3 regions of the Streptomyces sp. 2A115 genome follow, and region 2 is predicted to be linked to each of the others. Evidence: riboswitches for the same ligand, from Rfam matches in the RefSeq annotation. Region 2 holds a riboswitch; each other region holds the start of a gene.
The links. A riboswitch is a leader RNA that binds a small molecule or an ion and turns the genes downstream of it on or off. The one in region 2 is predicted to bind cyclic di-AMP.
Positions count from the first base shown of each region.

Region 1: linked by a shared signal. The riboswitch ahead of ACTWQR_RS11330 (transglycosylase SLT domain-containing protein) and the one ahead of ACTWQR_RS22810 (M23 family metallopeptidase) in region 2 are both predicted to bind cyclic di-AMP.
Region 3: linked by a shared signal. The riboswitch ahead of ACTWQR_RS32195 (M23 family metallopeptidase) and the one ahead of ACTWQR_RS22810 (M23 family metallopeptidase) in region 2 are both predicted to bind cyclic di-AMP.

Region 1 is NZ_JBQQCG010000009.1:174,264-184,733, forward strand. Features, by position in the region: gene recQ (DNA helicase RecQ) at 1-1,858, shown strand, start outside; gene fahA (fumarylacetoacetase) at 1,994-3,208, opposite strand; gene ACTWQR_RS11325 (HAD family hydrolase) at 3,842-4,714, shown strand; gene ACTWQR_RS11330 (transglycosylase SLT domain-containing protein) at 4,708-5,472, opposite strand; cyclic di-AMP (ydaO/yuaA leader) riboswitch at 5,475-5,632, opposite strand; gene ACTWQR_RS11335 (polyprenyl synthetase family protein) at 6,515-7,525, shown strand; gene ACTWQR_RS11340 (CHRD domain-containing protein) at 7,742-8,773, shown strand; gene ACTWQR_RS11345 (LolA family protein) at 9,084-10,304, shown strand; gene ACTWQR_RS11350 (ABC transporter ATP-binding protein) at 10,458-10,470, shown strand, end outside.
Region 2 is NZ_JBQQCG010000025.1:63,833-74,302, forward strand. Features, by position in the region: gene ACTWQR_RS22780 (sensor histidine kinase) at 1-1,633, opposite strand, end outside; gene ACTWQR_RS22785 (MBL fold metallo-hydrolase) at 1,987-3,195, opposite strand; gene ACTWQR_RS22790 (Glu/Leu/Phe/Val dehydrogenase dimerization domain-containing protein) at 3,427-4,617, shown strand; gene ACTWQR_RS22795 (TetR/AcrR family transcriptional regulator) at 4,687-5,307, shown strand; gene ACTWQR_RS22800 (SGNH/GDSL hydrolase family protein) at 5,448-6,233, opposite strand; gene ACTWQR_RS22805 (DUF6250 domain-containing protein) at 6,378-7,097, opposite strand; gene ACTWQR_RS22810 (M23 family metallopeptidase) at 7,444-8,424, opposite strand; cyclic di-AMP (ydaO/yuaA leader) riboswitch at 8,429-8,592, opposite strand; gene ACTWQR_RS22815 (alpha-galactosidase) at 8,887-10,470, opposite strand, start outside.
Region 3 is NZ_JBQQCG010000044.1:80,055-90,524, forward strand. Features, by position in the region: gene ACTWQR_RS32170 (GTP cyclohydrolase II) at 1-481, opposite strand, end outside; gene ACTWQR_RS32175 (MarR family winged helix-turn-helix transcriptional regulator) at 608-1,123, opposite strand; gene ACTWQR_RS32180 (dihydrofolate reductase family protein) at 1,209-2,351, shown strand; tRNA gene ACTWQR_RS32185 (tRNA-Met) at 2,452-2,525, shown strand; gene ACTWQR_RS32190 (PP2C family protein-serine/threonine phosphatase) at 2,707-4,041, shown strand; cyclic di-AMP (ydaO/yuaA leader) riboswitch at 4,326-4,481, shown strand; gene ACTWQR_RS32195 (M23 family metallopeptidase) at 4,493-5,560, shown strand; gene ACTWQR_RS32200 (PrsW family intramembrane metalloprotease) at 5,805-7,118, opposite strand; gene trmB (tRNA (guanosine(46)-N7)-methyltransferase TrmB) at 7,252-8,103, opposite strand; gene lhgO (L-2-hydroxyglutarate oxidase) at 8,431-9,672, opposite strand; gene ACTWQR_RS32215 (MFS transporter) at 9,859-10,470, opposite strand, start outside.

The DNA.
Region 1 (10,470 bases), on a different contig from region 2:
CCTCATGCCGACCGGCGCGGGCAAGTCGCTCTGCTACCAGATCCCGGCGATGGTCAGACCCGGTACGGGCGTGGTGGTCTCACCTCTCATCGCGCTGATGCAGGACCAGGTGGACGCGCTGCGAGCGCTCGGAGTGCGCGCCGGCTTCATGAACTCCACGCAGGACTTCGACGAGCGCCGCGTGGTCGAGGCCGAGTTCCTTGCCGGCGAGCTCGACCTGATCTATCTCGCGCCGGAGCGGCTGCGCCTGGAGTCAACCCTCGACCTGCTCTCGCGCGGCAAGATCTCCGTCTTCGCCATCGACGAGGCGCACTGCGTGTCCCAGTGGGGCCACGACTTCCGCCCCGACTATCTGGCGCTCTCCCTGCTGGGCCAGCGCTGGCCCGACGTACCGCGGATCGCGCTGACCGCGACGGCCACGCACGCCACGCATCAGGAGATCACCCAGCGCCTGGGCATGCCGGACGCCCGCCACTTCGTGGCGAGCTTCGACCGGCCCAACATCCAGTACCGGATCGTGCCGAAGGCAGACCCCAAGAAGCAGTTGCTGTCCTTCCTCAAGGAGGAGCACGCGGGCGACGCGGGCATCGTCTACTGCCTCTCGCGCAACTCGGTAGAGAAGACAGCCGAGTTCCTCTCCCGCAACGGCATCGCGGCGGTGCCGTACCACGCGGGCCTGGACGCGGGCACGCGCGCCGCCCACCAGTCACGGTTCCTGCGCGAGGACGGCCTGGTCGTGTGCGCGACCATCGCCTTCGGGATGGGCATCGACAAGCCGGACGTACGGTTCGTCGCCCACCTCGATCTGCCGAAGTCCGTCGAAGGCTACTACCAGGAGACGGGCCGAGCGGGCCGTGACGGACTGCCGTCCACGGCATGGATGGCCTACGGCCTGAACGACGTCATACAGCAGCGCAAGATGATCCAGTCGAGCGAGGGCGACGAGGCGTTCCGGCGCCGGGCGGCGGCGCATCTCGAGGCGATGCTCGCGCTCTGCGAGACCGTTCGGTGCCGACGCGGTCAGCTGCTGGCCTACTTCGGCCAGGACGCCGAAACCGCGGCTTGTGGGAACTGTGACACGTGTCTTGTCCCGCCCGAGACATGGGACGGCACGGTAGCGGCACAGAAGGTGCTGTCCACGGTGGTGCGGCTGCAGCGTGAGCGCGGGCAGAAGTTCGGGGCGGTCCAGATCGTCGACATCCTGCTCGGACGCAGGAGCGCCAAGGTCATACAGTTCGACCACGACCAGCTGTCCGTGTTCGGTATCGGCGAGGAGCTGACCGAGGGCGAATGGCGCGGTGTCGTACGGCAGTTGCTGGCTCAGGGGCTCCTCGCGGTCGAGGGCGAGTACGGGACGCTGGTGCTGACCGAGGAGAGCGGGACGGTGCTGCGGCGAGAGCGGGAGGTGCCGCTGCGCAAGGAGCCGCCGAAGCCGGTGGCCTCTCGTTCCTCCTCCGGTTCCGGCCGGGGCGAGCGCAAGGCCAAGGCCGCCGCGGCCGAGCTTCCCCCGGAGCTCCTGCCCGCCTTCGAGGCCCTGCGCGCCTGGCGTGCGGGACAGGCCAAGGAGCAGGGCGTCCCGGCGTACGTCATCTTCCACGACGCCACACTGCGGGAGATCGCCACGGCGTGGCCCACGTCGGTGGCGGAGCTGGGCGGCATCAGCGGAGTCGGCGAGAAGAAACTCGTGACCTACGGAGAGGGCGTGATCGGGGTGCTTGCGGCCCTGGAGCGGCCTTCCGGGGGAGTGGCGGAGGTCCACAGCGACGACGGGTCGGTCCCGGCTCCCCGGAATGACAACGAGTCAGCACTGGACTGGTCCGAGATGGATGCGGAGCCGGAGCCGGACGACTGGATATAGGCGGCCGCGGCTGACGCAAGAGGGGGGCGGCGGTTCGGATTGAGCATGGACGACCTGGAGTTCGACCAGCGGCCACACGCTTGGCGCGAGCTGTGGGCCGCGCCCCGCGGGCCACGTGGGCGGGGGCCTGAGAGGTCAGGATCCCGCGGCGATTCGCCCCGTCACCTCGCCCAGACCCACCCTCGTCCCGTCGGGCCCCGGTGCCCAGGCCGTCAACGTCACGACATCGCCGTCCTCCAGGAAGGTCCGCTTGCCGTCGGGGAGTTCGAGGACGTCCCGGCCGTTCCAGGTCAGTTCGAGGAGGGAGCCGCGTTCGCGTTCCGAGGCACCGCTCACCGTTCCCGAGCCGTAAAGATCGCCCGTGCGCAGTGACGCCCCGTTCACCGTCATGTGGGCCAGCTGCTGGGCGGCCGTCCAGTACATGGTGGAGAAGGGGGGCTCGGAGACGACGTGGCCGTTGACGGCGACAGAGATGCGCAGGTCGTAGCCGCCGGGGTCCTCCGAGGAGTCGTCCAGGTAGGGGAGGAGGGGGTGGGTGCGCGACGGCGGAGCGATCCGGGCGTCGTCCAGGGCGTCAAGGGGTGTGATCCACGCCGACACCGATGTGGCGAAGGACTTGCCGAGGAAGGGGCCGAGGGGGACGTACTCCCACGCCTGGAGGTCGCGCGCGGACCAGTCGTTGAGGAGGCAGAGGCCGAAGACATGGTCGCGGAAGTCGCTCAGCGGTACGGGCATGCCCATCGCGGAGGGCGCACCGACCACGAAACCGACCTCCGCCTCGATGTCCAGCCGGACGGACGGGCCGAAGATCGGCGCCGGGTCCGTCGGGGCCTTGCGCTGGCCTGAGGGGCGTACGACCTCGGTCCCGGAGACCACGACGGTGCCCGACCGGCCGTGGTAACCGATGGGCAGATGTTTCCAGTTGGGGGTGAGGGAATCGGCGGCGTCGGGACGGAAGATCTGGCCGACATTACGGGCGTGGTTCTCGGAGGCGTAGAAGTCGACGTAGTCCGCGACGTCGAAGGGGAGGTGGAGCGTCACTTCGGAAAGCGGGTGCAGCAGGGGCGCGACGGTTTCGCGGTGGGCCGGCACCGTCACCCAGGCGGTGAGCGCGCGCCGCACGTCCGACCACGTCCTACGGCCTGCCGCGAGCAACGGGTTCAGTGAGGGGCGGGCGAGGAGGGCGGCGTACGGGGAGCCGAGTTCCACGGCTGCGGCACCCGCGTCCAGAACGTGGCCCCCCAGCCGGACGCCGACGCTCCGCCGGTCGGAATCGCCCAGGGAGAACACGCCGTACGGAAGATTGTGCGGGCCGAAGAGATCGCCCTCGGGGACATCGAAGGGGGGCATGGGGTGCTGCCTCGCTTTCCGGGTGGGTGAGGCACACGTTACGGGACCGACACACGCTCGCCGCGGTCTCAAGGCATCTTGCGGTGCGCGTTCGTCTGGCCGACGGCAGGACGGAGAGACTGGAGCGGCCCGTCGAGGGGCTGTTGCGCATCGGTGCCGGATCGGCCTCTCCGCCGCCGTGCTGATCCCGACCGACGAAAAGGTCGTGGTGCTGATCGCCGAGCGTCAGGTGGAACTCGCGGGAAGATTGCTGTTCCCGAGGGAGGATGCTGGGCTTCCGCGCCGCTTCGCCAGGAAGCAGGGCCCGCGCGAACTCAGCGTGGAGCAGGGCATACCCAGCCGGGCGGCCGCCTTCTCGGAGTCGTGCGGCCGATCGGTCGATCGGTCGATCGGTCGATCGGCCGACCGCACGACCGCACGACCGCACGACCGCACGACCGATCGACCAACTGGCGGACCGTCGGACCGTCGGTCTGGCAGGTGTGGACAGGCGGGGTTTCAACTCAGGGGTGTGCGGCTGAGATGGGGGCGGTGTGGGCTGGGTTCGTGCGGTGGCCAGGGCAGTTGACGAGATACCGGACGTCGTCCGGTTCCCGTCGGGTCGATGCGCCGTTCGGTCCGTATTCTCTGATCATGGCCGCACCGACTGAATATGCACTTATCGCCACTGACCTGGACGGAACGCTGCTGCGCGGCGACGACACCCTTTCCGATCGGTCACGAGCCGCGTTGGCGATGGCGGTCGAGGCGGGCGCCCGGCACCTCGTGGTGACGGGGCGCCCGGCGCCGCGCGTACGGCCGTTGCTGGACGAACTGGGTGGCCAGGGACTGGCGGTGTGCGCGCAGGGGGCGCAGTTGTACGACGCCGGGACCGACCGGATGGTGTGGTCGGTCACCCTGGACCGGGAGTTGGCCGAGACGGCGCTCGGGAAGATCGAGGCGGAGGTCGGGGAGGTGTACGCGGCCGTGGACCAGGACGGGGTCGACGGCCTGACTCTGATCGAGCCGGGTTACGAGATGCCGCACCCGACGCTCCCGGCGGTACGCGTCATCCGGCGCGACGACCTCTGGGCGGACGCCATCAGCAAGGTGCTGCTGCGCCACCCGCTGCTGTCCGACGACGAGTTGGCGTCCGCGGCGCGCGGAGCGGTCGGTTCCCTCGCCACCGTCACAATGTCCGGCCCCGGCACCGTCGAACTCCAGCCATGCGGCGTGACCAAGGCGACGGGGCTCGCCCTGGCCGCCGAACACCTTGGTCTCACCCGCTTCGCCACGATCGCCTTCGGGGACATGCCCAATGACATTCCGATGTTCAGGTGGGCGGCCCACGGCGTCGCGATGGCCAACGCCCACCCCGAACTCAAGGCGGTGGCCCAAGAGGAGACGCTGTCGAACGAGGAGGACGGGGTCGCGGTAGTGCTGGAGAAGCTGTTCTCCCGCCCGCGGCCCCGTCCGCAGCACCGTAAGCAGCCTCTCCCACAGGCTGCTTACGGGCCTGCTCAGTAAGGCCCGTTGACGTTGTCGATCGAGCCGTACCTCGCGGCGGCGTAGTTGCAGGCTGCCGTGATGTTCGCGACCGGGTCGAAGGCGTCCAGTGCTGTACCGGGCACGTGGTAGGTGCTGAAGGTCGGAGCGATGACCTGCAGGAGGCCCTTGGACGGCGTCCCGGCCGCGGCGTTGGAGTCCCAGTTGTTGATGGCCAGCGGGTTTCCGGACGACTCGCGCATGACGTTGCGGTAGATGCCGTCGTAGCTGCCCGGGATGCCGTTCTGGGCCATGACGTCCAGTGACTCCTTGATCCAGCCGTCGAGGTCGTTCGTGTACGTCTTCGCGGAGGCGGGGGTGACAGTGGACGCCGCGGACTTGGTGGTCTGCGTGGTGGCCGTGGTCGGCTTCGTCTTATTTGCTGACTTTTGGGATTTTTTCGTGCCGACCGTCAGAGTGAGGCCCGGGTGAATCATCGACGGGTTGTCGCCGATGACCGCGCGGTTGGCCTGGTACAGCGTCTTCCAGCTCCCGCTCGTGGCGTGCTTTCGCGCGATCTTGGACAGGGTGTCGCCCGCGGCCACCTTGTACGTAACGAGCTCGACCTGCGGGACTGCGGCTTGCGCGACCTGTGCGGTCTGCGCCGGCTGTGCGGCGGCGTGCGCGCCGGTCGCCCCCACGATCGGAAGCGCGAGCGCGGCTCCGCCCGTTCCGGCGGCGACGACGCCGCGGGTGAGGGAGCGGGCTTTCGGGCGGCGGTGTTTACCTCGTGCGGCCATGGTGATTTCCTCTCCGGCGCCTGCGAGGTGAGCTGTCGGGTTCGGGCGGGAGATGCCCGGCCGCACGCTGAGTGCGACTTCACCCCGAGCCGTTCCGGCATCCGGATCGGCGACTTACCTGGGTCCCCCGCTCCTGCCGTGGCGTGGGTGATGGGTGGGTTCCGGGCGGCGGCAGGATTCGGCGGTCCGTCCGGATCGACGAGAACGTATGCGAGAGCACATGGAGGGAACAAGGCCTGAATCGGCGATGCGATGTGTCTGACCTCGTATTGGGGAGGGGGAAATCGCCCGATTACTCCGGAACACAATATTCAACTTGCTTTATGCAAAGGGGAAGTGGTCGAGTGCGGCGTATCGCCCGCTCCGTCCGCACGTGACTCATTTCACGTGAACAAGTGCCAACAAAGCGGCAATGGGGGCAACTCGGGCATAACGTTCCGGGAGTCAAGGCGGCCGAGTTCCCGTACGTGTGGCCCATGGGATCGGGATGCGGGGGTGAACCCCCGCTCTCGCCAACCGGGTTGGTGCCGCGGGCGACGCCCCGTGGTCCAGAGTCCGTTGGTCGATGCCTCGTGGTCGCGGGGCGGCTGGACGGTCACCCTGCGCGAGTGGCCTGCCCACCGGATACTGCCCGGCCCCGAGGCGTGGCCGGTCGCGCGGAAGTGGATCCGTGCGCCGGGGGTCGGCGAGTGCGACACGAGCGCGAGCCGAGTGTCGGCGTTGTCGCCGCCGTCCGCGAGGCGGCGCACTCGGCGGCCGGCCCTCGGCATCCGGATTGGATCGGTTTCGATCACTTCAAGAGGTAAAAACATCACTTCATGAAATGTCTACGTCTTTCGGGTGGTATCAGAAGATCAAGAACATACCTTCCGTGATCCGATACTGCCCGGCTGGGACCGGTGGGCGCTCACCGTGATCGAAAGGCGACCGGATACGCTGACTTGAGTGCCAGCAGCGACACATCGACAAACACTTCCAGCACACAGCGCACCCAGAGCATCCAGAGACCGCCGTTGAGAGCGTCAGCAGACAGGAGACCCTCGTGACCGTCGTCGGGCCGTTCGGGCTGAGCGTGCGGGACCAGGCTCTCGAAGCCGATGTCCAGGCCGGATTGGCGGCTGTCGAGGAGGGCCTGCTCGAGGCCACCAAGAGCGAGGTCCCGTTCATCACGGAGGCCGCGCAGCACCTCGTACGTGCGGGCGGGAAGCGGTTCCGGCCGCTGCTCGTGATGCTCGCCGCGCAGTTCGGCGACCCGTACGCGCCGGGCGTCGTGCCTTCGGCCGTGGTCGTCGAGCTGACCCACCTGGCCACGCTGTACCACGACGACGTGATGGACGAGGCGGACGTACGCCGCGGAGTGCCCAGCGCCAACACGCGGTGGGGCAACTCGGTCGCGGTCCTCACGGGCGACTTCCTCTTCGCGCGTGCCTCGCACATCCTGGCCGACCTCGGGCCCGAGGCCGTACGCATCCAGGCGGAGGCCTTCGAGCGACTGGTCACGGGCCAGATTCTCGAGACGGCCGGGCCGCGCGACGGCCGCGACCCGATCGACCACTACATGGACGTGCTCGGCGGCAAGACCGGCTCGCTGATCGCTGTGGCGGGTCGATTCGGCGCGATGATGTCGGGCGCTGACGAGACGGTCGTCGACGTGCTCACGCAGTACGGCGAGCGGCTCGGCGTCGCCTTCCAGCTCGCGGACGACGTGCTGGACATCGCGAGCGACTCGCATGAGTCGGGCAAGACGCCGGGCACCGACCTGCGCGAGGGCATTCCCACGATGCCCGTGCTGCGGCTGCGCGAGCGCGTGGAGCGGCTCGGTCTCGCCGAGGACATCGCGCTGTCCGAGCTGCTCGACTCGGACCTCACGGACGACGCCCGGCATGCGGAGGCGCTGGCCAGGCTGCGCGCCCATCCAGCGCTGGAGCAGGCCCGCCGCGACACCGTGCGGTACGTGGAGGACGCCCGCGCCACGCTGGTACCGCTCCCGGAGTGCGACGCGAAGGCGGCGCTGGTGGAGCTGTGCGACGCGGTGGTGCACCGGGCGGGCTGACGACCCGCGCATCTCCGTGTTCCGGATCCCTGTGTCCCCAAGATCTCCCGGGAGCCCTGTAGTCCCCGGGACCCTGTAGTACCCAGACCCCGGGCGACCTCATATTGTGATGCAGGTCACACTGCTGGATTGAGCTCAGCCTCGGATTCGTTCCGTATCTCTGCGCGGAAGCCGACGCAGGGGGTGTCGGCGGAATTACGGGGAGAAAACGGAATCATGGGGATGATCGGTACGTTCACGCAGCGTCGTAAGAGCCTGGTCATGACCGGTGTCGCGGTGGCAGCCGCAGCCGGAGTCGCGGCCGCCGTCATCCCGGCGGCCGCCGACAGCGGCGGCAGCAACGACGGCAAGAGCGCGAGCGCGAGCCACACGGGTGAGGGTCACGGGGACCAGTCCATCGAGGTGCAGAGCGGCGGGTCCGCCGAGGGTAGCGGCGGCACCATCCTCGCCGCGAGCCTGAAGGGCGCGAACGAGGTGCCGGTGGCGGGCGGCCCGGCTGTCGGCGACCAGGACGGCGCGGCGCTCGAGTTCGTGAAGGTCGAGGGGGACACGGTGTCCGTCGCGGTCAAGTGGCGTGGCACCGGCAAACCGACCCTGCTCCACATCCACCAGGGCGCCAAGGGCTCCAACGGCGGCGTCAAGGTCGACTTCACCAAGCTGCTGGAGAACGCCAAGGGCCGCACGGTCACCGGCACGGTCAAGGTCCAGGACGCCGCGCTGCTCGGCCAGTTGAAGGCCGACCCGGGCAGCTTCTACGCCAACCTGCACAGCGCCGAGTTCCCGGGCGGAGCCGTCCGCGGCCAACTCCACAAGGTCACCACGAGCTTTGACTTCCGGCATGCGCTGAACAACTTCCAGGCCTCGGTCCTCAAGGGCAAGCAGATCTACGAGTGCAAGAAGGCGGACGACGGCTCCACGGCCTTCGCGCAGCGTGACGTGCGCGCCGTGCTCGGCGGCGGCATCGCGCACTCGTTCGTGAAGCCCAACTCCGGTACACCGCAGTGGATCGCACCCGACCGCAGTGCGGTCACCGGATCCGTGATCTCCAGGACCCCGAACGGCGACAAGAACATCCCCGAACTGGACCTCAGGGCCACGCAGTCCGGCAAACACCGGGGGCTGCTCGCGGGCACCGCGGAGATCCTGCGGCTGAACACCGTGGGTGGGGTGGCTCCGGCCGGGGCTTGCGACGTCGGGTCGATCGTGGGGATTCCGTACCAGGCGGACTACGTGTTCGTGAACCGGTGAGCCACCGGAGTTGACCGGCTTCCAGGATCTTCTGGAAGCTTCGGGGAGCTTCCGGCATCCATCCAGGACCTCTCCAGTACTTTCTCGGACGGCGTCTTCCCCGCGTGACCCCTACGGGTCGGGGGAGGCGCCGTCCGCCCATGTCATACCGCAGCAGTACGTGGAGTTGGCTCCGAGGTCTGACGCTTTCCGGTGGCCGATTTGGTCAGATTGGAAACACCACTTCACAGGAGTTCGGGTGACAATGGCGGCCAGGGGTGGACGAGTGCGAGGACGGTCAGCCGCCGCCGACAACGGAGGTAGGGCACACATGGCACCGTACGAATCCGACGACAACACGAACGAGGACCTGCGCACCGGCCGACGAAAAGCCGCTCGGTACGTCGTCCCGGTCGCGGTGCTGGGGGTGGCGGCGGCGACCATCGGGCTGGTCCCGGCGTTCGCGGGCTCCGGCGACCCCGACCTTCCGGAGGTCACCGCACAGCGACTCATCGAGAAGATCGCCGCATCCGACGTACAGCAGCTGTCCGGCACGGTGAAGATCAGTACGGACCTGGGTCTGCCGAACCTCGGCGGTCTGGAGAGCAGCCTGGGCGGCGGAATGGGCGGGGGTGACGACTCGGGCTCGTCCGCCGACCCGTCGTCGAAGCTGATGGAACTGGCGTCCGGTACGCACACGGTGCGGGTCGCGGCCGACGGCGAGGGCAAGCAGAAGCTGTCGCTGCTCGACAAGGCCTCCGAGTACAGCGTCATCCACAACGGCGACGAGGTGTGGGCGTACGACAGCGCCTCGAACGAGGCGTACCACATGAAGGACGCCTCCGCCGGCTCCGCCGAGAAGGGCGGGAAGGGCGGGAAGGACAAGTCCGAGGACATGCCGGCCACTCCCAAGGAGCTGGCTGACGAGGCGCTGAAGGCGGCCGACGACACGACGTCCGTGACCGTCGACGGCACGGCGCAGGTCGCGGGCCGCGACGCGTACAAGCTCCTGATCAAGCCGAAGGGGTCCGGCTCGACGGTCGGCGCCATCTCGATCGCTGTGGACGCGAAGACCGGTCTGCCGTTGAAGTTCACGCTGACCCCGGCGAGCGGCGGCGCGGCCGTCGTGGACGCGGGCTTCACCAAGGTCGACTTCTCCCAGCCGGCCGCGTCCACCTTCGAGTTCAGCCCGCCGAAGGGAACGAAGGTCACCGAGGGCGACGAGCTGACGGCCCAGGACAAGGGCGAGGCGAGGCCCAAGGGCGGCGAAGACCTCGGCAAGGAGCTCGAGGGGCTGAACGTCATCGGTGAGGGCTGGAGCTCCATAGCCCAGTTCGACACCGGCGGCGAAGGCATGCCGTCGGAGGACTCCGGCGCCGGCGACGCGGGCCGTTTCCTCGACTCGCTGGGCGACCAAGTCACGGGCAAGTTCGGCTCGGGCACGGTCTTCTCGACCCGCCTGGTCAACGCGCTCATCACGGACGACGGCAAGGTGTACGCGGGCGCGGTCACCAAGGACGCACTGGTGAAGGCGGCCAACGCGGCGGAGTAGGTCACCGGGTAGCCCGGGTTCCCAATGGGCAACCCCGTAGTCCCCCGAGGGTAAGACGAATTGAGGTAGTCGATGGCGGAACTGTCCACCGCGGACGGGGACATGGCGAGCGCGGACGGCACGGCGAACACCGGTACCGGTGGAACGGCGAACATGGAGAACGCTG
Region 2 (10,470 bases):
CCGACACTGCGGCCCTCAGGTCGCGGGACGGATACGCCGCGGTCTCCTGCCGCGGCGGATGCGGTACGTCGACGGAGACGCCCGGCACGACACCCTGCACAGGGACTGGCGTTCCGTGAGCGGACGTCCCGTGGACCGGAGAGCCATGTGTTGCAGAGCCATGCGCCGACGTGTCATGGCCCGGAGTGCCGTACAGGGACGTGCCCTGTGCCGCCATGCCATGGGAAGCCGCAGTCCCTTGTGACGGAGCACCATGGGCCGAAGCCCCACGCATCCCCGTCCCGCGGGCCGGAGTGCCTTGGATCGATCCCCCCTGCCCCGACCCCGACGTCCCCTGCCCCGGCGCCCCGTGCGTCGAAGCACCCCCCTCAGGCCCACTCCGCGGCCGCCCCGTCCCCGCCCCCGGCTGCTGCCCCTGCTGCTCCTGTTCGGCACCGAGCAGTGCCTGCGGCACGACGAGGACAGCCTGCACACCGCCGTAGATATTGGTCTGCAGCCGGACCGCGATGCCGTGCCGACGTGCGAGCTGTGAGACCACGAACAGCCCGATACGGCCGTCCTGCAAAAGGCTCGCGACATTCACCTGGTCCGGGTCGGCGAGCAGCGCGTTCATCTTGTGCTGTTCGGCCAGGGGCATGCCGAGCCCGCGGTCCTCGACCTCGACGGCGAGCCCCGAGGTGACGACGTTGGCCCGCAGCAGGACCTGGGTGTGCGGGGCCGAGAACACCGTGGCGTTCTCGACGAGTTCGGCCAGCAGATGGATCACGTCGGCCACGGCGTGACCGCGCACCGTGCCGTCGATCGGCGGTACGAGCTTGACCCGCGAGTACTGCTCGACCTCGGCGGTGGCGGAGCGCAGCACCTCGGTCATGGAGACCGGGTTGCTCCACTGACGTCGTGAGACGGCGCCGCCGAGCACGGCGAGGTTCTCGGCGTGGCGGCGGATACGGGTGGCGAGGTGGTCGACGTGGAAGAGGCCCTTGAGCAGGTCCGGGTCCTCGATCTCGTTCTCCAGCTCGTCGAGGATCGAGATCTCGCGGTGCACGAGGGACTGCAACCGCCGGGCCAGATTGACGAACACCTCGACCTTCTGCTCGCTGCCCGCGTGGCTGGACAGCTGGGAGGCCTGGACGACCGCGGTGACGGCGCCGTCCTGGGCGCGCGCCATGTCGTCGGCGAGCAGGTCGAAGTCGTCGGCGTCCGGGGCGGGTTGGCTGCGTGGACGGCTCGCGGGCGGTCCGTCGCCGCGGCGCAGCGTCTCGACGAGGGTGCGCAGATCGGCCTGGCCACGGACGCTGCTGCGGCGCAGCGTGCCGATGCGATCGCGTACGGACGAAGCGGCGCGGTTGGCGGCCACGGCGGCGATCACGATGCCCGCGAAGGCCACCGCGAAGGCTCCGCCGAGCACGATCCAGAGGGTGGGGCCGGGCCGGGCGGCAGTCGTGCGGACGATGAAGAGCACGGCGGCACTGGCGCTGAGGGCCACCGCGATGGGCGGCAGGATCGCGAGACGGAGGAGCTGGGGCCGTATGTGGGTCTCGGGCAGCGAGGGGGCGGTGCGGGCGACCGGTCGCCCGTGCCGCCCGCCCTCGCGGCGGTCTGCGCGTGCGGCCGGTGCGCGAAGATGAGACATCAATGTCCTCGTGCTGGTGTATCGGGGCCGTGGGGCTCCCGCGGGTCTGCGACTCGGGCATGCGCCATCGCTGCGCCGGTGACGAGAGCCGACAATCCGGCCCTGCGTCGCCCGACGGCCACTCACAGTAGTCGCTGGCGCATCATGCGCGGTGGGCAGTTGACGAAGTCCAGCGGTCAGCGTCCCGCTCTGGTATGAGCGCTCGTACGACAGACCGATAAGCCCCCGGTGCGTGCGCTCCTGAAGCGCATCGAACCGATCAGACCTGGTCAGAAGCGGTCAGCAAAAATCGGCGAGGGCCGAGGAGCAAGCTGCTCCTCGGCCCTCGCCGAACGCTCTGGTGCGCCTTCGAATCACCCCGCCGGGACTGTTTCCGGGTCTCCGGTGTCCTCCGTGGCGTCACCCGGTGCGTCACGGACCGTCTCCACGGCGGCGAGCACCGGCCAGCCTCCGGCCGGCTCGACGGCGACCCCGCGCCACCAGGGATCGGTCGGGACGGTCTCGGCCGTGGGCTCGAAGGGCTCGCCCGGCCGGGGCAGCGCGATCCGCGCGCCGGCCGAGCGGGCGGCGGTGATGGTGCCCTCGCCCGGCTCGGCCCAGGGGTGCGTCGCCAGGTTGAACGTCGCCCAGTGGATCGGCAGCATCACACCGCTGGACTGGCCACCCTGCAGGTCCAGGTGGGCACGCATGCCCTCCTCGGGCGTCATGTGGATGTCGGGCCAGAATTCGCTGTACGCACCGATCTGGATCATCGTGGCGTCGAAGGGGCCGTGCTCGGCGCCGATGTCCTTGAAGCCCTCGAAATAACCGGTGTCGCCGCTGTGATAGATCCGGTGCTCGTCACCCGCCACGGCCCACGAGGCCCAGAGGGTGTGCTGCGTGTTGCGCAGTCCGCGGCCGCAGAAGTGGCGGGCGGGTGTGGCGGTCAGGGAGATTCCGCCGACCTTCGTCGTCTCGTTCCAGTCCAGCTCGCGCAACCGGTCCGCCGAGACGCCCCAGTGCTCCAGGTGGGCGCCGACGCCCAGGGGCACCGCGAACACCGTGTCCGTACCGGCCAGGGCCTTGATCGTGGGCAGGTCCAGGTGGTCGTAGTGGTCGTGCGAGATGACGACCACGTCGACCGGGCCGAGCGCCTCCAGCGGCAGGGGCACGGGATGCAGCCGCTTGGGCCCGGCAAAGGCGAACGGGGAGCAGCGCTCGCCCCAGACGGGGTCGAAGAGCACCCGGTGCCCGTCGATCTCGGCGAGCACACTGGAGTGCCCCATCCACGTCAGCCGCAGCCCGTGGGCCGGAGGCTTGGCGAGGTCGGCGAGTGTCGTGGCGTGCACCGGCACCGTGCCGGACGGGGCGCGGCGCACGCGCTCTTCCTTCCGGAAGAAGGCAGTCGCGAACTCGCGCATGGCGCCGTCGGGCCGGGGAGCACCCTCAGGATTCCGGAAGACTCCATTGGCGAAGTTCGGAGATCTGCGGATGCGCTCCATGCGCTCACCAGTCGGATCCGCGCCGAAAGCGGCGGGCCGCAGAGCTCGGAGCCCGGAGCTCGGGTAACGGAAACCGGTCACAGCACCTCCATGTGGAGTCGGTCGGACAGTCCATTATGGGCGCCGCCTCTGACAGCGCCGGGTCCAGCGTATGACCGCGCGGTGTCCGCACCGGACACCGCAAGATCCACCGCGTACGGCAACAGGCCTACAGCGAAGATCGATTCGGCACGTTGACAGAGTGGTTCCACGCTTCCAATACTGACTGATCATTCAGTAATGACGGGCGCGGACTGCCCCTGAGGAGTTTCCATGACCGCCACGGACACCAGCCCCTTGATGACTCTCACCTGGACCGACCATGTCACCGGCCGTCAGGGGCACCTGGTCGTCGACCGGCTGGTACGCGGCGTTTCCAGTGGCGGCCTGCGGATGCGGGCGGGCTGCACGCTGGACGAGGTCGCCGGGCTCGCGCGCGGCATGACCATGAAGGAGGCGCTGCACTACAACCCCGAGAGCCGCTACATCCCGCTGGGCGGCGCCAAGGGCGGCATCGACTGCGATCCCCGGGACCCGGCGGCGTACGGCCTCCTCGTGCGCTATCTGCGTGCCGTGCGCCCGTACGTCGAGAGCATCTGGACCACCGGCGAGGACCTCGGCCTCACCCAGGACCTCGTCGACCGGGCGGCGGCGGAGGCGGGGCTCGTCTCGTCCATCCAGGCCGTGTATCCGCTGCTCGACGACGAGACGACGGCCCGGCGGCGGCTGGCGGACGCGTTCGCCGTCGAGGTGGACGGCATCGGGCTCGACGAGCTGGTGGGCGGCTGCGGGGTCGCCGAGTCGGCATTGGCGGCCCTGGACCGGGCCGGGACGGCGTACGCGGGGACGCGGGTCGCCGTACAGGGCCTGGGCACCATGGGCGGGGCCACCGCCCGGTTCCTCGCGCGCGCGGGACTCACCGTCGTGGCCGTGGCCGACGTGAAGGGCACGATCGCCAACCCCGAAGGGCTGGACGTCGACGCGCTGCTGGCCGCCCGCGACGCGTACGGAACGGTGGACCGCTCGGCGCTGCGCCCGGCCGACCGCGAACTGCCCGGCGCCGCCTGGCTGTCCGCCGAGGCGGAGGTGCTGGTGCCGGCGGCGGTCTCGTACGCGATCGACGCCGCCGACCAGGAGCTCATCACGGCTCGTTGGATCGTCGAGGCCGCCAACATGCCCGTACTGCCCGAGGCGGAGGAACTGCTCGCCGCGCGCGGGGTCACCGTCCTACCGGACGTCGTCGTCAACTCCGGGACCAACGCCTGGTGGTGGTGGACGCTGTTCGGCGACATCGGCCCCGACGCGGACGAGGCGTTCGCGTACACCCGGCGTTCGATGCGTGCCCTGATCGACCAGATGCTCGCGCGCGCGGAGGCGGACGGGACGACACCAAGGGCGGCCGCGCACGCGATCGTCGCGGAGCGGCTGCCGGTCATCGCGGAGCGGTTCGGATGGTACCGGTGACGGCCCGCGGCGCGGAGGGGAAGCGCCCCTCCGCCGGTGTGGCCCCGGGGGACGGAATAGGGTTGCCCGGTGGCGAGAGTGCGGTTGAGCGTGGCGGAGCGGCGTGAGGAGTTGCTGCGGGCCGCCATCGAACAGATCGAGGAGCGCGGCGTATCCGCGGTGCGGATCGCCGATGTGGCGGCCTCGCTCGGCGTGAGCAACGCGCTGGTGCTCTATCACTTCTCGACGAAGGAGAAACTGGTCGCCGCCGCGTTCACGTACGCCGCCGAGGACGATCTCTCCCGTCTGCGCAAGCTGCTCGGCCGCCGCACGACGGCGCTGCGGCGGCTGCGGGCGGCCGTCCGCTGGTACGCGCCGACCGGGCAGGCAAAGGGCTGGCGGCTGTGGATCGAGGGCTGGGCGGCGGCGCTGCGCGAGCCCGCGCTGCGCGATGTCACCCGTGACCTCGACCGCGAGTGGAAGGCCGCCATCACCGAGGTCATCGCGGAGGGCGTCGCCGCGGGCGAGTTCCACTGCCCGGACCCCACCAGCACGGCGCTCCGCCTCACCGCCCTGCTGGACGGGCTCGCCGTCCAGATGACGGCGTACCCGGGCGCGGTGTCACGGGCTCGCACACAGGAGTGGGTGGACGACGCGCTCGCCCGCGAACTGGGGCTGGAGCGCGAGGCGTTGACGGCACCGGGCGCTTGAGGCGACGTACCGCCACCTTGTCTGTGACGAGTGGCCGGGCACGGCTCAACGCCACCGGTCGAGCCCCGCCCGGCCCTCCTCCAGGCCTGCAAGCCACCGACTTTCAAGCCGTCAGGCCTTCGCCTTCAGCCCTCAAGCCCTCAAGCCACCCGGTCGATCCGCATCTTGATGTCGTCCGGCGACAGGCTCCCCTTCGCCACCACACGGTCCCCGGACGACTCTCCGCGCAGCCGCCGCCCGATCCACGGCACCAGGTACTCGCGCGCCCAGTGGATGTCGTCCCGCCGCACCTCGAGGGTGCCGCGCGGCGGCAGGGGCGGCCACGGCTGGTCCGGGTCCGCGGGCACCTCCAGGCCGAGGACCTGGCCGGCGCGCAGGGCGACCCGGGTATGACCCTCGGGCGACAGGTGGAGCCGGTCGCCGTCCCAGGCCCGCCGGTCCTGGATGGCCTTGAGGGACCACAGGTCGAGTACGGGACAGCCGTACCGGTCGGCGATGGCGCGCACATGCCCGTTGTATGTGGCGATCTTGCCGCGCAAGTGCTTGAGCACGGGGATGCCACGGGTGTCGAAGCCGGTGGTCACGAGCACCGTACCGATGGCCGACGTGAGCTCGGCGACCGCGCGCTCGAACCGCTCGGCGACCTCGTCGGGGTCGGTGCCGGGCCGGAGGATGTCGTTGCCGCCCGCACAGAAGGAGACCATGTCCGGCGCGAGCTCCTTCGCCCGCCGCAGCTGGTCCTCGACGATCTGGTCGAGCAGTTTCCCGCGGACGGCGAGGTTGGTGTAGCCGAAGTCGCCTTCTGGCCGCCGGTCCGCGAGCAGCACCGCGAACCGGTCGGCCCAACCGACAAGTGCCCCGTCAGGGCCGGGGTCGCCGACGCCCTCGGTGAAGCTGTCCCCCACCGCTACGTACGACCCGATCACTGATCTGTTGTCATTCTTCGAATCGTCTGCCACATCGACCCATGATTCCCTTCGGGTGTGAGCTACGCGACCGTAGGAAAGGGTTGACGCGCGGTGAGATAAGCCACTCGTCAAGTATTGGTCAACACCGGAATAAGACTCCGGTCAGGAGTCGTTGAACCGCCGCCACACTCGGAAGTCCGTGATCCTGAAATGGCTCCAGACCGTCCGGAACGCGAAGTGCCCGCTCGTGTACGGCTCCGGGTCCGCGTAGTCGAAGACGAGCCGCCCGTTGTTCCACCACTGGACCGTCGAGCCGTGCGAGACGATCCGGACCCGGTTCGGCTCGTTCGCCGTGAGCAGCGGCTCCGTGTAGTCGTAGATCATCGGTCGGACGCCCGGCTCGCCGACGTAACGGCGCAGGCGAGTGGTCGTGTTGTAGTTCGCGCCGTAACCGGAGTAGTACGTCTTGAGGTAGTCGTACTCGGCGAGCGCGCCGCCGCGCGCCGTCGCGAAGAGGTCGTCCGGGGAACGCACGTCGACGGCGTTCCAGAAGTTGTTGAGGTCCGACACCCGGTCGTTCGCCCCGCCCGCCGAGACCGGCGTGGCGGTGTACTCGATGACGTACGGCCCCTTGAGCTTCCGCTTGAACCAGACGGTCGCGCCGCTCGGCACGTCGATCTCCAGGACACCCAGCGAGGCGGTGACCGTGCCGCCGTCCTGCAACTCGGTGGCCCATTGGCCGAGTCCGTGCCGGAAGTCGTCGTGGGCGATAAGCCGTCCCCTGCGGTGGCGCGTCCCCGCGCTCGCGGTCCCCGCGGGAACGAGCGCCGCGAGGGCGGCGCCGGCAGCCAGGGTTCCTAATGCTCTACGGGTCGTCATGATGCTCCTTCTGTACGGCAAGTACGGCATGTACGGCATGAACGGCGGGTCGCGATGATGGCGAAGCGGGCACCCGCCCGGCCTCGTCGACGGCGAGAAAGCGCTTGCCGAGATCACTGTGCCCTCACCGTCACACCCCTGTCACGCCCCTCTCGACACATCGCCCAGCCATGCCACGCGACGGCAATGCGGCGATCACGGTCCGACCGACCTCGGGCGAATCCCAGGCATGCCGCATGCCGCATGCCGCAGTTGCTCCCAGACAAGCCGAAGGCCGGACCCCGGGGATCAAGGGGTCCGGCCTTCGGAGACGAGCCGGGTGGTCCGGCCCTCGTGGTGAGCTGGGGTGTCAGATGGAAACACCCTTGCCGCGCAGGTACGCCAGCGGGTCCAGGTCCGAGCCGTAGTCCGGAGTCGTACGGATCTCGAAGTGCAGGTGCGGCCCGGTCACGTTGCCCGTCGCACCGGAGAGGCCGACCTGCTGCCCCCCGGTCACGGTCTGCCCGGCCGACACGGAGAGGGAGGACAGGTGGGCGTACTGGGCGTAGCGGCCGTCGGCGAGTTGGAGGACGACCTGGTTGCCGTAGGCGCCGCCCCAGCCTGCGGAGACGACCGTGCCCGCGCCGACCGCCTTGAGCGAGGTACCGGTCGGGGCCGCGAAGTCGACACCGGTGTGGTAGCCGCTGGACCACATGCTGCCCGACATCTTGTAGGGCGTACCGACGGACGCACCCTCGATCGGCAGGGTGAAGCCGGTGGCACTGGCGGTGTCCGCCGCCTTGGGAGCCGCCGCCTTGGGAGCCGCCGCCTTGGGAGCCGCCGCCTCAGGGGCCGCGGTCGCCTTCCTCGGTGACGACTTGGGGGCCGCCTTGGCGGAGCCGGAGCTCGAGCCGGTGCCGGTCTCGGCCGCGGCCTTCTCGCCGATCGTCAGCTTCAGGCCCGGGTGGATGAGCGACGGGTTGCCGCCGATCGCCGTGCGGTTGTCCTCGTACAGCTTCTTCCAGCCGCCGCTGACATCCTGCTCGTCGGCGATCTTCGAGAGATAGTCACCCGACCGAACCGCATATGTCTTGGTCGTCGACTTCGCGGCCGCGGCCTTCTTTTCGGCGGCGGCAGAAGCGGATTCGGCGGCCTTGTTCGAAACAGTGGCACTGCTAGAGACATTCGAGATATTCGCAACCGACTCGGCGGCGGACTGCGAAGTCGCGGCGTTCGCGCCGGTCGCTCCCAGCAGCGGCAGGGCGAGTGCGGCACCACCCGTTCCGGCGACGGCTATGGAGCGTGTGAAACGCTGGGACTTGGGACGGCGGTGCTTACCCTTCGCGGGCATGGCGAATTCCTCTCCTGCGCCTGCGAGGTGAGCTGTCGGGTGCGAGCAGGAGATGCCCGGCCACGCTTTCGCGCAGCTTTACCCCAAGCCGTTCCGGAGACCGGAACAGGCGTTGTACCTGTGGGTCCCCCGCTCCTGCCGTTTCGGGTGAGTGTGCGGATTCCGGGCGGCGGCAGGATTGGGCGTCCGTCCGGATTGGTGGCGAACGTAAGCGACCTGGACGGGCAGGGACAACCTTTGGAGTTTCCTGTGCGCCCGTTCTCTTGATCGATGACCGAAATGTCAGTCACCCTGCGTAAATGAAAGATCTCAATCTCTTCTTAAAGCCCTGGAAACACAGGCGAATTACGTGAACATGGCGACAGCGGACCGTCATGAATATGACGCTGCTCACGAACCGCCGACTTAGGAGCCCGCATTCCAGAGCGAGTTGGAACGAAGGCTCCAATACGGACACAACAGTCACATGCGACGCAGCCGGATAACTGACGCATCAAGGTCCCCACGCAACCCCGTCCGCAGCCCGTGATGCAACAGCACCGCCCCTCGGTGCACTTCGCCCGTTTCGAGGCATTCGTACACAGCTGTCGGGTCGAGGCCACGCAGCCGCACCGGCGCGACCGGCTCGCCGTAGTGCTGGGCCTGGAGCCAGGCGAGGACGACGACCTCGTCGCCGAGGACGTACTGCACGGCGCTCAGTCCACCCTCGGGCGCCCGCAGCCGGTGGAGGTCGCCGCGCTGCACGACGGGCCGGATCTCCTTGTAGAGCTCCACCCAGCCGCGCGCCTCGGCCAGTTCCTCGTCGCTCCACTCGGTCAGGTCGCCGCCGACTCCGAGCACCCCGGCCATCGCGCTCACGAAGCGGAAGCGCAGCGAGCTGACGCGCCCGTTGAGCTGGACGTTCGGGCTGTCGGTGACCCAGGCGGCCATGGCCCGGGCGGGGTGCAGCTGGCTGAAGCCGTGCTGGATGGCGAGCCGGTCGAGCGGGTCGGTGTTGTCCGAGGTCCACACCTGGTCCGTACGCGCCATGATCCCGAGGTCGATCCGGCCGCCGCCGCCCGAGCAGGACTCGAAGGCGACGCCGGGGTGGGCTGCCCGCAGCCGGTCCAACAGGCCGTACAGAGCGTGCACATGGTCGACCCACAACCGCTGCGGGTACGGCTCGCCCGGCCATCCGGCGTCCGTGAAGCAGCGGTTGAAGTCCCACTTCACGTAGTCGATGGGCGCGCTGGAGAGCAGCGCGTCGAGCTGCTCCCACAGGTACTCCTGGACGTCCCCGCGGGCGAGGTTCAGAACGAGTTGATTGCGGAGCTCCGTCCGCTTTCGTCCCGGTTGGAACTGCACCCAGTCGGGATGCGCGCGGTACAGCTCGCTGTCCGGGTTGACCATCTCGGGCTCGACCCAGATACCGAACTGCATGCCGAGCGCGTGCACGTCGTCGGCGAGCGGCTTGAGCCCGGCCGGGAAGCGGGCCGGGTTCGGCGTCCAGTCGCCGAGCCCGGCCCGGTCGCTGGTCCGCGTCCCGAACCAGCCGTCGTCGACCACGAACAGCTCGACCCCCATCGCCGCCGCCCGCCGCGCGAGCGCGCCCTGCTGCTCCTCGGAGATGTCGAACTCGGTGGCCTCCCAGGAGTTGAAGAGCACGGGCCGGTCCTGGTCCGCGTCCGGGATCACGTACGCGCGCTGATACGCGTGCCAGGCGCGGCTCGCCCCGCCGAAGCCGCCGTCGCTCCACAGCCCCGCGAAGACGGGCGTGACGAAGCTCTCCCCCGGCTCCAGTCGCACAAGACCCGAGTCGTCGTACCCGGCCCCGCCGGTGATCTGCACGCGGGCGTCCGGGAGTTGGGCCACGGCGATCCGCCACGACCCCGACCACCCGAGCGCGCACCCGTAGACCTCGCCGCGCTCCTCGGTCGCCGCGCCCTCAACATCGAGCGCGACCCACGGCAGGTGCTGATGCCCGGTGTGGCCGCGTCGGCTGCCGATGACCTTCTCACCGTAGGTGAGATCGGAGCGTACGAGCCGTGACTCCGCGGCCCACCGCCC
Region 3 (10,470 bases), on a different contig from region 2:
CCGGGTTGTTCGACAGCAGGTCGAGTTCCGTGATGCCGAGTGCCGCGAGCATCTGGGCCGCCGCCGTGTAGTCGCGGGCGTCCTCCGGGAGGCCCAGGGCCGTGTTGGCGGCGTAGGTGTCGAGGCCCTGGTCCTGGAGGGCGTACGCGTCGAGCTTGTTGTAGAGGCCTATGCCCCGGCCCTCCTGGCGGAGGTAGAGGAGTACGCCGCCGCGCGTGGCGATCTGCTCGACGGCCTCGCGGAGCTGGGGCCCGCAGTCGCACCGCGAGGAGCCGAAGACGTCGCCGGTCAGGCACTCGGAGTGGAGGCGGACCAGAGGCGGGGCGGTCGCGGACGGGGTGCCGAGGACGACGGCCACGTGTTCCTCGCCGTCGGTCAGGCCGTGGAAGGTGACCAGCTCGGCGTCGACGCTGTAACCGTCGTGGAAGCGCAGCGGGACCCGGACGCGTGCGCGCTGGGTGGCGGCGGGGTAGTCGGGCATGCGGTACTCCGGTCCGGGTTCAGGTGTGCTTCAGATTTGAAGCATCTGCATGGACCCAGACCCTACCTCATGCTTGAAATTTGAAGCAATGGGTGGGGGTGCGGCTCGTGGGTGCTGTGGTGCGGCTCATGCGCAGGGCGAGGAGGAGCGGCGGCGCCACGGGACGTCGTCGGGTGTGGTCTGCGGGTCGTCCCCCTCAAGTCCTCGCGTGATCCCCGTACAGATCTCCTCCAGCTGCGTCACCTGCTCGGGAGTGAGCCGGTCGAAGAGGGAGGCGCGGACCGTCTCGACGTGGCCGGGTGCCGTGCGTTCCAGCACGGCCATCCCCTCCTCCGTCAGGACCGCGGTACTGCCCCGCTTGTCCGAGCGGCACCCCTCGCGGCGCACCGAACCGTCCTTCTCCAGACGGGTCACCGCGTACGTCAGCCGACTGCGGGTGATCTTGGTCCGCTCGGCGAGGTCGGTCATGCGCAGGCGGCGGTCCGGAGCGTCGGAGAGGTTGGCCAGGATGGTGTAGTACAGGTGCGGCATGCCGGCCTCCTGCTGGAGCTGCCGGTCGATCGCGTCCTCCAGGAGGAGTGAGGCGGCGATGTAGGCGCGCCAGGCGCGCTGCTCCTCGGGGGTGAGCCAGCGGGTCGTCATGCGTCCAGTGTAGGTATTGTTTAAAACTTGAACCAAACCGCCCCTCCGAGCCTGCCCCGGCCCCGCTCCCAGAAAGAGTGCGCCCATGCCCCACCCCTACGTCCTGTTGTCCGCCGCCGTCTCCCTCGACGGCTGCCTGGACGACACCGGCCCCGAACGGCTGCTGCTCTCCGGGCCGGCCGACTTCGACCGGGTCGACGAGGTGCGGGCCGAGTCCGACGCGATCCTGGTCGGCGCGGGCACGCTGCGCGCCGACAACCCCCGGCTCCTGGTCAACTCCGCCGAGCGGCGCGCGGCCCGGGTCGCCGCCGGCCGGCCCGCGTACCCGCTGAAGGTCACCGTCAGCGGCAGCGGCGATCTGGACCCGGCCGCCAACTTCTGGTCCACGGGCGGCGAGAAGATCGTCTATACGACCGACAAGGGCGCCCGGAAGGCCGCTGAAGCCCTGCACGGGTTGGGCGGCGTCGACGTCGTCCCTGTGGGCCCCGAGCTCGACTGGCGGGCCCTGCTCGAGCACCTCCACGAAGTACGCGGCGTACGGCGCCTCATGGTCGAGGGCGGCGGTCGCGTCCACACCCAGCTCCTCCAGCAGGGGCTCGCGGACGAACTGCAGCTCGCCGTCGCGCCGCTCGTCGTGGGGGAGCCGGACGCACCACGGCTGTTCGGGCCGGGGGGATATCCGGGCGGACCCCGGAACCGGATGCGGCTGCTGGAGACACGGCCTGTCGGAGATGTCGTACTCATGCGGTACGTCCCCACCGCGCCCGGTACCGGAAGCGCTCCCTCCGCCGCCGACCACCGGTGGCTGGGCCTTGCCTGTGAACTCGCGGCCGACTGCCCGCCCTCGCGGACGGCGTTCAGTGTCGGGGCGGTGATCGTCGCGGCCGACGGTACGGAGCTGGCCCGCGGCCACTCCCGAGAGTCCGACCCGGTGTCGCACGCCGAGGAAGCCGCGCTCGCCAAGCTCGACCCCGCCGACCCGCGCCTCGCCACCGCCACGGTCTACAGCAGCCTGGAACCGTGCGCCCGCCGCGCCTCCAGGCCCGCCCCATGCGCCCGGCTGATCCTCGACGCGGGCGTACGCCGGGTCGTCACCGCCTGGCGCGAGCCGGACACGTTCGTGACCTCGGCGGACGGGAGCGGGCTGCTCGCCGCGGAGGGCGTCGATGTCCTTGTGCTCCCCGAGTACGAGGCCTCGGCGAAGGCGCCCAACCGTCATCTCGGCTGAGCGCCGCCCCGCAGAACCCAGGTAAAACACCGGTGAAGGCCCGGCGACGGAAACCTGTGTGCTTCGGGTCCCGCAGATGGCGTATAGTTGGTTTCAACGGCGCGGGGTGGAGCAGCTCGGTAGCTCGCTGGGCTCATAACCCAGAGGTCGCAGGTTCAAATCCTGTCCCCGCTACTGAAGGCTTAGGGCCGGGATCCCATTGGGGTCCCGGCCCTAAGTGTTTTTCCCGGTTCCGCGTGCCACACGGGCGCCTCGCTCAGCCCCTTGCCCTCACCCGCCCGGTCCCCGCCCACTCGCCCTCCACCCCCGCTCCGGGAAGCCTGAACGCAGGGCGGTGAAGGGCAGGAGACGCGTGGTGGGGCCTGGAGAGGCGGAGGAGCGGGAGCAGGGGGAGGATCAGGAGCCGTACTCCCGGGCCGGCGGACGCAGGCCCGAGGACCCCGTGCCCGATCCGGGAGTGGGCGACAGCCCGGTGCCCGTCGAGCCCGAACGCCGGAGGATGCCCGGAGGCGGCGGGATGTCCGGAGGCCACGGGCTGCACGGAGGCCACGGGACGTCTGGAGGCCACGGGCTGCCCGGAGGCCACGGGCTGCCCGGAGGCAGCGGGGTGCACGAAGGCCGCAAGATCTCATACGCGCGGGCCTTCGTCCGCGTGCTGCCCGCACTGCTCATCGTGGCCGGGATCGTCTACGACTACCTCACGCCGTCGGAGTTCACCGCGGCTCCCCTTTTCACGGCTGCCCCGCTCGTCGCCGCCCCGCTCTTCTCGCTGCGCGGCACGGTGCTCATCGGCGCCCTGGCCCTCGTCTCGGTCCTCGCGGTCCACGTCGTACTCGGCATCGTCTGGCACGTCGACGCGATCACCGAGGTGGTCACCGTGGCGACGGTCGCCGTCCTGGCCGTCCTCATCAACATCCTCGTACGGCGGGGCAGCGAGCAACTGGCCTCCGCACGCGAGATCGCCGAGGCGGCCCAGCGGGCCGTCCTGCCCGAACCGGCCGCGCGGATCGGCGGGTTGGAGATCGCGGCGCGGTACGAGGCGGCGCAGGCGGACGCGTTCATCGGGGGCGACCTGTACGCGGTGCAGGACACCCCGCACGGCGTACGGCTCATCGTGGGCGACGTACGGGGCAAGGGCATGGGCGCGGTCGCCGCCGTGGCCGTCGTCATCGGGGCCTTCCGGGAGGCCGCCGAGCACGAGGCCACCCTGGAGGCGGTCGCGCAGCGGCTGGAGCGGGCGCTCGCGCGTGAGGGCACCCGGCGGGAGGGCCTCGACGCCTTCGAGGGCTTCACCACCGCGGTGCTCGCCGAGATCCCGCACGGCGACGGAGTCGTACGCCTCCTCCACCGCGGCCACCCCGGCCCCCTCCTGCTGGACGGAGGGGGAAGACCGCGCATGCTCGCGGCGGCGGAGCCCGCACTGCCGCTCGGGATGGGCGAGTTGGGCACCTGGCCCGACCGCGCCCTGGAGGAAGGGTTCCCGAGCGGGGCCATGCTGCTCTTCTACACTGACGGGCTGTCCGAGGCGCGGGACGAGCGGGGTGTCTTCTACGATCCGGCGACGCGGCTGTCGGGGCGGCTCTTCGCCGGGCCGGACGCGTTGCTCGCCGCGGTGGTGGACGACGTCCTCCGTCACACCGGGGGCGGGGCGACGGACGACATGGCGCTGCTCGCCGTACGGCGGCCGTGAAGGCGGAGGTCTGAGGGCGGAGGTCTGAGGACGCGGTCGTATCCGTTGGCCCTTTTATCACCGGTGGTAGTCGTGTGACGCCCCTGTGCATAACAAGTGACACTCCATCAACAAAGTGCGCAGAGCTGAATGTCGATCAACTCGCCCGATTTACCCCGCTCGTGACCTGTAAGTCCAGGCCAAGAGCGTTAACGATCACTCGGAACAGCTTGGAATCCAGTGCCCGGGTCTATTAACGTTCGATAACGCAGCGCGGTCGTCCCAGCCGTCACAAGAGTCGGCTCCGTGCGCACGCGCCGAATCCCGCAAGGGAACCGGGGAACCACTAATTGGGGTGAATCGGGCGTTTTTCGCGGTGAGGATACCGCGGTTGACGCGCGTAGGAGACCTTCCTGCTCCGAACCCGTCAGCTAACCCGGTAGGCGAGAAGGAAGGAAAGGAGTGCGCCCACGTGGCGTCCAACCGCCCTGCTCCCCAACCCTCGTTCGCACCAAGTGAGTTGCCGGGTGATACACCGTCCGAGATCTCGGGTGACAAGAGGCTCGACGTCTTCGCTTACGGCGTTCGCAAGGACGAGGACACCTGGGAGGAGTGGAACCCCACCGCGGATTCCCTCCGTCCCGTACGCGGCAGGCACCGTGTTTCCAAGCAGCGCGGCGGAGGACTCGCACGCAGCTCGACCGTTCTGGGCGTCGGTGTCATAGCCGCCGTCGGCGCGGGTGGCATGGCCACCGCGCAGACCGGCAAGCCGCCGGTGTCGATCTCGATACCCGACCTGCCGTCCGTGGGCTCGCTGATCTCGGACGACGAGACCGACGCCCCCGAAGGCTCCAGCACACCGCTCAGCAGCGCCGGCCTGACCACCGCCGACACCGAGCAGGGCAGCGGGGACGCGGGCGAGGCCCTGCGCTCCCGCATCCTGCTCCAGGCGGAGCAGCAGCAGGACCAGGTGGACCGCGAGGCCCAGGAGGCCGCCGAGGCCGCCGCCGCGAAGAAGGCCGCCGATCAGGCCGCCAAGGCCGCCGAGGAGGCCGAGGCCAAGGCCGCCGCAGCCAAGAAGAAGGCGGCGGAGGAGGCCGCGGCGAAGGCGGAGGCCGCGCGTCTCGCCGAGCTCGCCAAGCAGTTCACGCTGCCGACCTCCTCGTACACGATCACCTCGACCTTCGGTCAGTCCGGCTCGCTGTGGTCCTCAGGCACCCACACGGGTCTGGACTTCGCCGCTCCCACGGGTACGCCGCTGAAGGCGATCCACAGCGGCACCGTCACCGAGGCCGGCTGGAACGGTTCGTACGGCTACCTCACGAAGGTCGCCCTCGACGACGGCACGGAGCTCTGGTACGCCCACCAGTCGTCCATCAGCGTCAGCGTCGGGCAGAAGGTCAACACGGGCGACGTCATCGGGCGCGTGGGCGCGACCGGCAACGTCACCGGGGCGCACCTTCACCTGGAGGTCCACACGAGCGGCGGCGACGGGATCGACCCGATGGCGTGGCTGCGGAGCAAGGGGCTCAACCCGTAGGCAACGGCGGTGGCTTGTAGGTCCCGCCATTGAGGGGTCCGTACGTGCGGAGGGATCCGTATGTACGGACCCCTCCGCACGTACGGCTGTTGACGTGCAATCGGGCCGACGCCCTGGTCGCACCTGGAGTCGAAGCGGGGGCGGCGCGTCCTGGCCGCGCTGGACGAGGTCGCGCAGAGCCTTGGCCTGACGCGCCGAGCCACGTCCGGCCCGACTCCCTTGGGAACCTCCGAGCGCTCCAGGTCTAGGAGCGGTAGGGGTTGTACGCGGGGTACGCGGGGTACGCCGCCGTCTGCCCGTACGGGTACCCGTACACCGGCCACGGCGGCGCCACGGGCGCCGGAGCCGTGGCCCGGGCCGCGTACGCCAGGGCAGGGCGGGCCGCCTCGCGGCGGGCCCACAGCTCGTGGAGCAGTTCCTGCTCGCGTGCGACGAAGTCGCTGCCGGCCTTGCCGCTGCGCCCCCGGTGGCGCAGGAAGGCCAGCGACGTCGCGTACGACTCGTACTCCGCGACGGCCCGGCCCGCCGCGCGCCCGCCGTATTGGGTCGCGTACTCGCGGGCCATCCGCCGCGCCTTCATCGAGCCGAGGACGAACGGCTCGGGCGCGGCGAGCCAGCCGGCCATGGCATACGCGGGGAGTTCGGTGCGCACCGTGCCGAGCTCGCGCTGGCGCGTCCAGATGACCAGCCAGGTGAGCAGCCCGAAGCACGGGACCATGAAGACCGCGTAGACCGCGAAGAAGCCGTACTCGCCGAAGGCCGACGATCCGTTCCACATCGCGTGCATGCCCATCGCGAGCAGCAGCCCGGCGAGCGGGAGCAGGATGCGCCGCACGTGGTGGCGGTCCGCGGAGAGCGCCGCGACGCCGAAGCCGATGCCGGTGAGCACGGTGAACAGCGGGTGCGCGAAGGGCGACATGATCACGCGCACGAAGAAGGTCGCGGCGGTGACGGAGGCGATGCCGGTGTCGCCGCTGAGCTGGTCGGTACCGAAGGCGGTGCCGAGGTAGAGGATGTTCTCGGTGAACGCGAAGCCGGTCGCGGTGACCCCGGCTATCACCACGCCGTCGACGATCCCCGTGAAGTCACGTCTGCGGAAGAGGAAGACCAGTAGGACCGCCGCGGCCTTCGCCGACTCCTCGACGATCGGCGCTATGACCGTCGCGCCGATGGTGTCGGCGCTGGACGGGTCGGCGGTGGCCGTCGCTATCCATCTGGTCGCGAAGCTGTTGGCGACGATCGCAATCAGCGCGGCCGCGCAGGCGCCCCAGGCGAAGGAGAACAGCAGGTTCCGCCAGGGGCCCGGCTCCACCCGGTCGAGCCAGCGGAACGCGGTCACCAGGAGCGGGACGGGCAGGACCGCCAGGCCCAGGCCCACCAGGAAACCCTCGGTGCCCGTCTGTTCGCGGACGAGGGCCAGGATGACGAGGCCTGAGAGGGCGAGCAGGGTGGTCAGCGCGCCGTAGCGCACCCACTTGCGCTGCCACCAGTGTGCACGCCGCCGGGCGACTCCGGCGGGGAAGCCGGAGTGTGACGGATACGGAGGATTGGTGGCCATGACAAGGACCCTAACGAGGGAGGGACGTGGCCCGCGAGGGTGCCCCGGGAGGGGCGCGGTGAACTGAGCGACCAGCCCGCGACGACCCGCACGTTACGCGCCGGACCTCGCATCGAGCGCTGCGAGCCTGCTCTCAGCTGTCCGCGCTGTCCGCGGAAAGCGGTACGCGGCGGAAGAGCAAGTCGTTCACCACATGTCCCTTGTCCACGCCCTGCGCCTCGAAACGGGTCAGGGGGCGGGAGTCCGGGCGGGGCGCGAAACCGCCGTCGGGCCGGGTGTTCTCGAAGGCCGGGTGGGCAGTGAGGACCTCCAGCATTACCTCGGCGTACGGCTCCCAGTCCGTCGCGCAGTGGACCAGCGCGCCCGGCCTGAGGCGGGACGCGGCGAGGGTGAGGAACTCCGGCTGGATCAGACGGCGCTTGTGGTGGCGCTTTTTCGGCCAGGGGTCCGGGAAGTAGACCCGCAGCCCGTCGAGTGAGTCCGGGCTCAGCATCTCGCGGAGCAGGATGATCGCGTCGCCGTTGCCCACGCGGATGTTGGTCAGACCGCCTCGGTCCGCGAGGTTCAGCAGGTTGCCCTGGCCGGGGGTGTGCACGTCGACGGCGAGGATCCCGGTGCCCGGATCCTCGGCGGCCATCCGCGCGGTCGCCTCGCCCATCCCGAAGCCGATCTCCAGCACCACCGGCAGATCGGCCCCGAACAGCTCCTTCAGATCGAGGACCCGCTGCCCGTCGATGTCCAGCCCCCACTTGGGCCACAGCCGCTGCAACGCGTCCGCCTGCCCCTGCGTCACCCGGCTCCGACGCGGCTGGAAGCTGCGGATACGGCGCTCGAAGTGCGACCCGGCGGGATCCGGCTGAGGGCCGTCGGGGAAACGGGGCTCACCCTTGGAGCGAGGCGTTCGGGGCACGTCGCGGGGCGGGCTGTCGAGGGGCAGCCCGGCGGGGTGGCGGGGGACATCGGGGGTGATGGAGGACTCAGACACAGTGGGGTCGATTTTACGGGGCCCGGGAGGGAGCGGTACGGGGGTGATCGGGTTTGCGGGTTCGGTCCGGGGCGGGAGTGGTCGGGTCCGCGGGGTCGGGCGGCCTGGGGGCGTCGGGTTTACGGGGACGGGGTGGGGCGGGGATGTTCGTGGCGGCCTGGGAGTTCAGGGCTGTGCCGCCTGGGAGTTCAGGCCGGTGCGGCTTCGGGGTTCAGGGTTCAGGGCCGTACGGAGTCGGCGTTCAGGTCCGTGCGGAGTCGGTTCAGACCCGTGCAGAGCCCATGCGGAGTCGGTTCAGACCCGCGCCGGCGTCGCTTCAGGCCCGTGTCAGGCCCGTGCCAACGTCGCGAGCACCCTTCGCCCAACCTCTCGTCCGATCGGCAGCGACGCCGTGGCGGCCGGGGACGGGGCGTTCAGGACGTGCACCGTCCGGGCGCCCTCGCGTATCAGGAAGTCGTCGACCAGCGTCCCGTCCCGCAGGACCGCCTGGGCGCGGACTCCCGCGGCAGCGGGCACCAGGTCGTCCGGGTTCACGGCGGGCAGGAGCCGGCGTACCGCCTGCGCGAAGGCCGCCTTGGACACCGAGCGGCGCAGCTCCCCGCCGCCGTAGCGCCAGTGCCGCCGGGCTATCCGCCAGGAACCGGGCCAGGTGAGCGTCGCGCCCAGCTCGCGGGGCCGTACCGTCCGCCAGTCGTAACCCTCGCGGGCCAGCGCCGGAACCGCGTTCGGCCCGATGTGGACGTCTCCGTCGATGCCCCGGGTCAGATGCACGCCGAGGAACGGGAACGCCGGGTCCGGCACGGGATACACCAGCCCGTTCACCAGCGAGGGTCGCCCCAGTGAGTAGTACTCCCCGCGGAAGGGCACGATCCGCATCCCGGGCTCGTCCCCGGCGAGCCGGGCGATCTCGTCGCAGTGGAGCCCGGCGCAGTTGACCAGCACGCGCGCGCGTACGACCGTGCCGTCCCCCGTGCGGACGGCGACCCCGAGGTCGGGGCGCCGGTCGATGTACGTGACCTCCGTCCCGTACCGGATCTCCGCCCCCGAGGCCTCGGCGAGCTGTCGCGCGACGCCCACGAAGTCGCACACGCCCGTCGTGGCGACGTGGATCGCGGCAAGCCCCCGCACCTCGGGCTCGTACTCCCCGATCTGGGCCGCGCCCAGCTCCCGTACCGCGATCCCGTTCTCCCGCCCCCGCTGCACCAGCGCGTGCAGGCGGGGCAGCTCGGACTTCTCCGTGGCGACGATCAGCTTGCCGGTGACGGCGTGCGCGATGCCGTACTCGGCGCAGAACTTGACCATCTCGGCGCCGCCCCGCGCCGCGTACCGCGCCTTCAGGGAGCCCGGGCGGTAGTAGATCCCGCTGTGGATGACCCCGCTGTTGCGCCCCGTCTGGTGCCGGGCGGGGCCGGGCTCCTTCTCCAGCACGGTGACCCGCGTGCCCGGCGCGGCACGCGTGATCGCATACGCCGTCGACAGCCCGACGATCCCGCCGCCGATCACCAGCACGTCACAGTCGTAACCGATCTCCCGCACCACCTGCTCCACCTCCCGCCTCCGATAGTGCACTGCGCCACTGACAATGCCCTCAAACCCGAAAGACGCTGGAAGCTCATGGCGCCGGTCACGCGGAGAGCGCCCCTTCAGGGGCGCGGGACTGTGACATCCGCGGCTCCGCCGCGTGGGCGCGACCAGCCACAGACGACCTGCACCCCCAAGATCACATCAGCCACGCAGACGCTCAGGCGCCTTGTCCTAGGCCGGTGCCATCAGCAACGGCCTAGCCCGCTCCCGCAGCTCCACCACACGCGGTTCGTCGCCGTACGGCTCCAGCCGGTGCAGAAGATCCTTCACGTACTCGGTGGTGCGGGCCGAGGAGATACGCCCGGCGACCTCCACCGCCCGTACGCCCTGCTCGCATGCCGCGTCGAGGTTGCCGGACTCCAGCTCGGCGACAGCGGACACCACGAGCCGCAGGCCGTGCGAGCGTACGAACTCCTCAGTCGGCTTCGACAGAGCCTGCTCCGTGAAGCGGCGGACCTGGCGAGGTGCCTTCAGGTCGCGGTAGCACTCCGCGGCGTCGGCCGCGAAACGGTCGTACGAGTAGAAGCCGAGCCAGGACGGATCGTGATCGCCCTCACGGGCCCGCTCCAGCCAGCCCTCGGCCGCCTTCAGTGCCCCGCCGGCCGCCTGGGCGTCACCCGCGCGCGCGTGTGCCCGTGCTTCGACGAGGCGGAAGAAGCTCATCGTGCGGGCGGTGGCCAGGCCCCGGTTGCGTTCCAGGGCGGCCTGCGCGAGGTCGACGCCCTCGTCGCCGAATCCGCGGTAGGTCGCCTGGAGCGACATCGAGGCGAGTACGTAGCCCCC